2 regions of the Planococcus alkaliphilus genome follow, and region 1 is predicted to be linked to the other one. Evidence: a T-box and tRNA genes for the amino acid it is inferred to sense, from the RefSeq annotation. Region 1 holds a T-box; the other holds one or more tRNA genes.
What was found. The T-box of region 1 lies ahead of leuS (leucine--tRNA ligase). A T-box ahead of a tRNA ligase gene usually reads a tRNA of that ligase, here a tRNA-Leu.
Positions count from the first base shown of each region.

Region 2: it has a tRNA-Leu gene. The T-box ahead of leuS (leucine--tRNA ligase) is inferred to sense a tRNA for this amino acid. The anticodon was not compared.

Region 1 is NZ_CM168060.1:1,292,589-1,297,018, reverse strand. It holds gene leuS (leucine--tRNA ligase) at 60-2,477, opposite strand; T-box leader at 2,522-2,727, opposite strand; gene AC2EXB_RS06755 (3-oxoacid CoA-transferase subunit B) at 2,772-3,425, opposite strand; gene AC2EXB_RS06750 (CoA transferase subunit A) at 3,444-4,136, opposite strand; gene AC2EXB_RS06745 (MDR family MFS transporter) at 4,318-4,430, opposite strand, start outside.
Region 2 is NZ_CM168060.1:1,052,482-1,056,911, forward strand. It holds gene AC2EXB_RS05425 (DUF47 domain-containing protein) at 1-576, shown strand, start outside; gene AC2EXB_RS05430 (anion permease) at 592-1,590, shown strand; tRNA gene AC2EXB_RS05435 (tRNA-Leu) at 1,753-1,836, shown strand; gene AC2EXB_RS05440 (C45 family autoproteolytic acyltransferase/hydrolase) at 2,158-3,210, shown strand; gene AC2EXB_RS05445 (C45 family autoproteolytic acyltransferase/hydrolase) at 3,247-4,293, opposite strand.

The sequences.
Region 1 (4,430 bases):
ATCGTTTATTTGCGCAAAACAAAAAACCTGCCGAGAATCCCTCGACAGGTTCTGTTATGTTATCCGACTACCACGTTTACCAATTTCCCTGGAATCGCGATGACTTTGCGGACTTGTTTGCCTTCTGCAGCTTTTTGGACATGCTCATCCGCCAATGCCGCTGCTTCCAATTGTTCTTTCGTGCTGTCTTTAGCAATCAGTAATTTCGTTTTCACTTTGCCGTTCACTTGGACAACTACCTCGATTTCATCATCGATCATTTTCGATTCATCGAACGTTGGCCAAGCTTCATATGTCACCGTTTCTGAGTGGCCCAATTTCTCCCATAGCTCTTCTGCTACGTGCGGAGCAACTGGCGACAATAATTTCACAAAGCCTTCAACGTATTCTTTTGGAATCGCGTCGACTTTATAGCCTTCGTTGATGAAGACCATCATTTGCGAAATGCCTGTATTGAAACGAAGCCCTTCAAAGTCTTCCGTTACTTTCTTCACGGTTTGGTGATAGACTTTTTCCAATTTGCCGTCGTTTGAATCCACGATTTTTGCACTCAATGCATCTCTTTCTTCATCGATGAACAACCGCCAAACACGGTCTAGGAAGCGGCGTGCCCCGTCCAAGCCATTAGTTGACCAAGCAATCGAAGCTTCAAGCGGTCCCATGAACATTTCATAAAGGCGAAGTGTGTCTGCACCGTGGCTTTCGATGATCTGGTCTGGGTTGACGACATTGCCTTTAGATTTCGACATTTTTTCATTGCCTTCTCCAAGGATCATTCCTTGGTTGAACAATTTCTGGAACGGCTCTTTCGTCGGCACAACACCAAGATCGTAAAGCACTTTATGCCAGAAACGCGCATACAATAAATGAAGGACGGCATGTTCTGCTCCGCCGATATAGACATCGACCGGAAGCCAGTGCTTCAATAATTCCGGATCTGCCAACATTTCATCATTTGTCGGATCGATATAGCGCAAGTAGTACCAGCAGCTTCCCGCCCATTGCGGCATCGTATTTGTTTCGCGGCGGCCTTTCATGCCTGTTTCCGGATGGACGACATTGACCCATTCTGTGATATTCGCAAGCGGCGATTCGCCTGTTCCGCTCGGTTTAATATCTTTCGTTATCGGCAGCGTCAACGGCAAGTCTTTTTCATCTACCGGTGTCATTGTGCCATCTTCCCAGTGGATGATCGGAATTGGCTCACCCCAATAGCGCTGGCGGCTGAACAGCCAGTCGCGTAGGCGATAGGTGATTTTCTTCTCGCCGACACCGTGTTCTTCAAGCCAAGAAATCGCTTTTGCGATCGCTTCTTTTTTGTTCAATCCGTTCAAGAAATCGGAATTGATCAATTCACCGTCGCCTGCGTATGCTTCTTCCGCGATGTTCCCGCCGGATACTACTTCGACAATCGGCAAGTCGAATTGCTTCGCAAATTCATAGTCGCGCTCATCATGTGCTGGAACTGCCATGATGGCCCCAGTTCCGTAAGTAGCAAGTACATAATCGGCAATCCAGATCGGCATTTTTTCGCCGCTGACCGGATTGATTGCAAATGAACCGGTAAAGACGCCTGATTTCGATTTGGCCAAATCCGTACGCTCTAAATCGCTTTTCGTTTTCACGTCATCGATGTATTTTTCGACTGCCGCTTTTTGATCAGCCGTCGTGATGGAAGCCACCAATTTATGTTCAGGTGCAAGCACTGCATAAGTTGCACCGAAAATCGTATCTGGACGTGTTGTAAATGCGCGGAAAGAATGCGCTGTGCCTTCGACTCCAAACTCAAGTTCTGCCCCTTCGGATTTTCCGATCCAGTTGCGCTGCATGTCTTTTAAGCTTTCTGGCCAGTCAAGATCATCCAAATCTTCAAGCAAACGGTCCGCATATTCTGTAATACGCAGCACCCATTGGCGCATCGGGCGGCGTTCGACGGGATGCCCTCCGCGTTCAGAAACGCCGTCGACCACTTCTTCATTAGCAAGAACTGTACCCAGTGCCGGGCACCAGTTCACAGCCACTTCGTCTACATAGGCCAAGCCTTTATTGTAAAGCTGGATAAAAATCCATTGTGTCCATTTATAGTAAGAGGGATCCGTCGTGTTGACTTCGCGGTCCCAGTCATACGAAAATCCAAGTTCCTGGATTTGGCGTTTGAACGTTGCGATGTTTTTCGCCGTGAATTCCGCCGGGTCGTTTCCTGTATCCAGTGCATATTGTTCTGCCGGAAGGCCGAATGCATCCCAGCCCATCGGATGAAGGACATTATAGCCCTGCATGCGCTTCACTCGGCTTAAGATATCCGTTGCCGTGTAACCTTCCGGGTGCCCAACGTGGAGTCCAGCTCCAGAGGGGTAAGGGAACATATCCAATGCGTAGAACTTCGGTTTATCAAAATCAGTTTCCATTTTGAACGTTTTGTTCTGATCCCAGAACTTCTGCCATTTCTTCTCGACTGTCTTGTGCTTGAATGTCATCTCAAATTCCTCCTCAAAAATAAAAACTCCCGTCCCTCATATTAATAAGGGACGGGAGTTTCCCGCGGTACCACCCAAATTAGCGATTGCTCGCTCAACTTGACTCCTTAACGCGGAAAACGGTGTATCTTACTTGGTTTCACATACACGGACTCCAAGGCGAGTTCAATTGCTCCAAACACCGGCTTGCACCTACCGCCGGCTCTCTTCGGAATGAAAACAATTTACTGTTCCTCTTCACTGTCGTTTGCTATTATCTTTAGTTTAGCGGAACCGCCGTTTTTTGGCAATAGCTCAGGACACTTTCACGTTTTCTGTATTCAGAGGCGCATCTGTAGCATCAATGATATCTTGGACGCTGAAGCCTTCGAACACTTCCGTCAGCACCAATCCATCTGCTGTCACCTCGATGACGGCACGGTCGGTGATGATCTTATTGACAACACCTTTGCCTGTAAGCGGCAATTCGCATTGCTTTTTGATTTTCGAAGATCCGTCTTTCGATACATGGTCCATGATGACAATCACCTTTTTGGCGCCATGCACCAGATCCATCGCTCCGCCCATGCCCTTGATCATTTTCCCGGGAATCATCCAGTTCGCCAAGTCCCCATTTTCAGCAACTTCCATTCCGCCTAAGATCGCCACATCAATATGCCCGCCGCGAATCATCGCGAACGATTCAGCGCTTGTGAAAAAAGAAGAGCCTTTAATGGTCGTCACAGTTTCTTTGCCGGCATTGATCAAATCCGGATCCACTTCGTCTTCAGTTGGATAGGGCCCGATGCCGAGCAATCCGTTTTCTGATTGGAGCACGACGCTTTTGTTGTCCGAGATAAAATTAGCCACCAAAGTCGGCATCCCGATCCCTAAGTTTACGTAGTCTCCATCGTTGATTTCTTTTTCTGCACGTCTCGCAATTCTTTCTCTTACTTGGTTTTTATCCATCGCTGCACACATCCTTTCTTAGACTGAACGGGTCGTTAACCGTTCAATGCGTTTTTCCTGCTTCGCTTGCAATAAGCCTTGCACATAAATGCTCGGCGTTTGGACATGATTCGGATCGATGTCGCCGGTTTCAACGATTTCTTCGACTTCCGCAATCGTAATTTTTCCAGCCGCTGCGGCCAACGGATTGAAATTCTGCGCAGTTTTGTTGTAGACGAGATTCCCCATCTTATCCGCTTTATGTGCACGCACTAATGCGAAATCGGCACGAAGTGCATGTTCAAGCACGTATTCTTTGCCGTCAAACTCACGGATTTCTTTTCCTTCAGCGACCGTCGTACCCACTCCAGCCGGTGTGAAGAATGCCGGAATCCCAGCTCCGCCTGCACGCATCTTTTCAGCCAATGTGCCTTGCGGCGTCAATTCCACTTCTATTTCGCCAGACAGTACTTGGCGCTCAAATTCCTTATTTTCTCCCACATAAGAGCCGATCATTTTCTTGATTTGTTTGTTCTTCAGCAAAAGGCCGAGACCCCACTCGTCAACTCCACAGTTATTCGAAATGACGGTCAAGTCCGTTACCCCTTTGTCGACCAACGCCAAAATCAGCTGTTCCGGAATCCCTACGAGCCCGAACCCGCCAACCATAATTGTTGCGCCGTCTTGAATCTGTTCCACCGCTTCGCGTGCGGATCCATAAATCGGTTTCATTTTAGCCATCCCCCGTTCTTTCCGTTGACAGAATTATGTAAATAAAAACGCTTTCACCTTCAATTTAAACAAAGTCTCAGCCAAAAGGCAATACATGGACCCAAAACCAAAAGGAATAACTGCCGATGCAATTTTTACAAATAAAAAAGAAGGCCCGTTTCTGGCCTTCTTCCTTATTTCATCAACTACACTTTTCTTGAAGCTGCTCTGCCTGCTCTTTTTTCAACGGACGGTCATATAGCAAGGAAGTGACAATGGCGATTGCCACCAATACCGTCACGAGCACAAATAATG
Region 2 (4,430 bases), 240 kb from region 1:
GATATCGCTTTGAATTTAAAAGAGAGTGCAGCTTATTTTGCTGACTATAAATTGCGGGAAATCAGTGATTTGAAGATTTTCTCCAATACGATGAAAGATTATGAAACAAAAGGCGATAATTATGTCCATACAGTCATCCAGGACTTGAACAACGCTTTTATCACGCCTATTGAAAGAGAAGACATTCTCGCACTGGCTATGAGTATGGATGATGTGCTAGATGGTTTAGATCATACTGCCTCAATGTTTGAAATGTATTCAATCGTCAATGCGGATGAATTCATGTTGGAGTTTGTAGAAGCGATCCGCCTCAGCACGATTGAAATCGAAACGGCTGTGGATTTGATGTCTTCTAAGAAATTGCCGGCTATGAGAGAGCACGCCATTAAAATAAAAGATTACGAGTCCCAATGTGATGTGACGAGACGCCATGCGATCAAACATCTCTTCCAGACGGAAAAAGATCCGATCCGCATTATTCAATATAAAGAAATCTATGAAGAGCTTGAAGAAATTGCAGACCATTGCCAAAAGGTAGCAAATACATTTGAGTCTATTATCATGAAAAACGCTTAAGGAGCAAGATGACCGATGGATATGGTTCTGCTAATAACAGTTTTAATTGTCGTTTTTGCTATAATATTCGACTTTATCAATGGCTTTCACGATACAGCCAATTCAATAGCTACTGCAGTCTCTACAAAAGCTTTAAAGCCGCGTCATGCAATTATGCTTGCTGCGGTAATGAACTTTGTCGGAGCTATGGCATTTACAGGAGTAGCAAAAACAATTACGAAGGATATTGTTGATCCATTTACATTGACGAATGGGTCGGTGGTGATTTTAGCCGCTTTGCTTGCTGCAATCACTTGGAATTTGGTTACCTGGTATTACGGAATTCCGAGTAGTTCTTCCCATGCTTTAATCGGTTCTATCGCCGGTGCTGCCATTGCAGCGGCAGGATTTGCAGCATTGAATTACGGAGGGTTTATAAAAATTCTCCAAGCGTTGATTTTATCGCCTATTCTGGCATTCGCTGTGGGGTATCTTGTATATAGTATCTTTAAAGTAGTATTCAAAAATAATAATTTAACGAAAACGAATCGAAACTTCCGCTTGATTCAAATTGCGACAGCGGCTTTGCAATCATTTTCGCATGGTACGAATGACGCACAAAAAGCGATGGGGATTATCACAATGGCGTTGATCGTCAACAACTACCAATCTTCAGATGATATTCAGTTATGGGTGCAAGCTACTTGTGCTGCCGCAATGGCATTAGGGACGTCTGTTGGCGGATGGCGGATCATTAAGACCGTTGGCGGCAAGATTATGAAAATCCGTCCTGTCAATGGCGTAGCTGCTGATTTGACTGGAGCAGCCGTTATCTTCGGAGCGACATTCATTCATTTACCGGTTAGTACAACGCACGTCATTTCCTCTTCCATTATGGGGGTAGGAGCTTCACATCGGCTTAAAGGCGTGAAATGGGGAACCGGTAAAACGATGCTGATCACATGGGTGATTACGATGCCGATATCGGCAGCATTAGCCGCAGCCATCTATTTCATCCTTAATATTTTCCTTTAAAATAAAGACAGGGACTTTGATATTCAAAGCCCTGTTTTTCTTTGGACTTTGGCAGCGGCTTTCATAGCTTATGGATTTAGACGGATGATGAGACTTTTCGCAAAAAAGGCTTGTGCAATTTATAAAAGCTATGTTAAGATAAATCTTGTCCAATTCGATTAAGCCGGCGTGGCGGAATTGGCAGACGCGCGGGACTCAAAATCCCGTTCCTTCACGGGAGTGTCGGTTCGACCCCGACCGCCGGTATACTTTGCACCGCTTAGCGGATGCTGAAACACTTCTTGCTTCATGCAAGAAGTGTTTTTTTATGCTCTTTTATTGAAGAAGAAGAGGGTTATTGCTGAAAAGCTTGGGAGCTTGCTGTAGAAACACTTTTTAATCAATAGGAAGAGTTATTCCACTAAAGTATTTCTGCAGCTGTTAAGTGTCTTAAAAGAAGAATTAGAGGCATATATGCTCCATGAGTCTATTAAAGAAACCGGCAAAAAGCACAATTCCTGTCTTTATCCATTATTTGCTTGATATAATGACGGGAGAAAATGTGTTTAAAAGCAGAAGGAGGAGCCTATGAAGCAGATACATAGCGATATTTTTCAATTCCGTGGCAGCCATTATGAGTTTGGAAAGATGCAAGGAGAACGGTTAAGGGAATCCATTATTTTGGATAACCGCAGAAAGCAATGGAAAGCGAAACGGCCGAGATTTAAAATTGATGTAAATGAAACCAAAACTGCCTTTTTGCAGTTTGCTCCGGGGATTTGGGAAGAGTTGCTTGGGCTTCAGGAAAGCTTGGATTTGCCGATGGAGGAAGTGCTAAGGGATTTCGGAGGCTACCGCATCGATGCGATGCCATCTGGCTGTTCAATTGTGACAGGAGATGACTTCTTGGTCCGCAATTATGATTTCCATCCTCAGACTTATGAAGGGCGTTTTTTGCTGTTTCAGCCAACGGATGGCGGCTATGCCTTTATTGGGCCTTCTTCCCGCATAACGGGGCGCATGGATGGCATGAATGAGAAGGGCTTTGCGATGGGGTATAATTTCACGCATCGGAAACAGCCGGGAGACGGATTTGTCTGCTATATGATTGGCCGGATCATGCTTGAGACTTGTTCGACGATTCAAGAAGCAGTTGCACTTTTAAAAGAAATTCCGCATCGCGGTTCGTTTAGCTACGTTGTGCAAGATAAGAGCGGCGAGTCTGCCATCATTGAAGCAAGCCCGAGAGCAGTCGATGTCAGGAAGGATGCGGCGTGCACCAACCATTTTGAAATTCAACAACATGAAAACCGGAATTACTTAAACGATTCGTATGAACGCTTGGATGCGATCAGGCAGCAGCCGGATGCAACGCAGGATGCTTATCAGGCTTTTCGCCTGTTCAATGATGTAGATAAAGGTGTGTTCTCGAAGTTGTATAAGAGCTGGGCAGGGACCATCCATACGTCTGCTTATTTGCCGAAAGAATTGGCGGTATGGTTTGCGCTAGGCGGAAACCAGGAACCAGAAATTTTTGATTTCAAAAAATGGCTGGCAGGAGAAGACCTCACCGAACGTAAAATCTACGGGGAGATCGATACAGATATCGGTTTTGCCCATCTGGATAAGCAGTTTGTTTAAGCAAATGAAAAAAGCGCCCGGTGGAGGGCGCTTTTTTTACATTTCTGCCATATGTGGGAATGGCAGTTTCGTATCGATTTTTCCGTTGATGCGTTTAGCAAGCAGTCGTTCGCCTTGCAGCCACTTCTTAAAATCAAACATGAGCGGCAAGCGATTCGGACCGAGGGCAAAACCGACTTCCAAGCTTTCCGGGAAGTAAAAAGCGGTATGGAGCGTTCCGGAAGCCGTGCTGTATTTCTCCGAAAAGACGCCTTGTTCCAAATCGTTCAATCTGCGAAAGGCACTGTAGGCATCTGTTGCTTCGTTTAAATGGGTGCGAATGGTTTCTTCACGGCGAATCGAATCTTTCATCTGGTAGCGGTTTTCTTCAGTCAGCAATTCAAAATGATTGGTGGAAACGTTTGAAGTGCGTGCAACGACAGAGCGTGGAGAAGCTTCAACGACTACGGATTTCCCGCTTCGGTCGAGCAGCACATAGCTGAAAGAACGGCGGTGTGGTATTTCTTCCAGCAATTCAATCGCTTCTTCCACAGTTGCACAATTCTCTAAGATCAACCGGCCGATCATATTGCAAATAAAACCGTCTTCAGAATTGCGCCGATTGATGAAGTTATAGCCCATTACGAGCCCTTTTTCATTTAACCCGTCGGTTCTGCCGGTAATTTGCATGGTCGGTCCGATGGTGGCATAGCCGCCGTCTGTCGGCTGGTACAGGGCAAACCGTCCTTCGTAGCCTTCGGGAGAGCTGTCGTAATTGCGGACCATGTATGCGCTGCTTGTAAAAATCGAACAGCCGCTTCTCGTGTATTCCAAATAATAGCCGCCGAATTCGCGGATGGCGTCTTGCATACTCCATTCGAGTGCATCGGCCAATCCATTGATTTCCTCCCAAATTCTCGGAGCAAACGCAAGCAGCGTGTTGGTTGCCTGTGTTTCATCTATTAGAAAATTTTTGTTTTTGGAGCCCCATTGTTTTTTGCGGTTGGGGAGGATAAAGGAATCCCTTAACAACTCGCCTTGTTTAAAACCGAAATCATAATGGCTGCCGCGAAATTGAATAATATCACTGTGGACTTTTTTCACTGGCGATCCCTCATTTATTGGAAATTAGCGAATTTCTGTGAGTCTGTGAAAAACTCTCGAATTCGAGCTACCCCGAGTTTACTGCATTTTTTTCGGAAAGAAAAAGAATCTGCCTAGCACTCGGAAGGGAGGCGGGG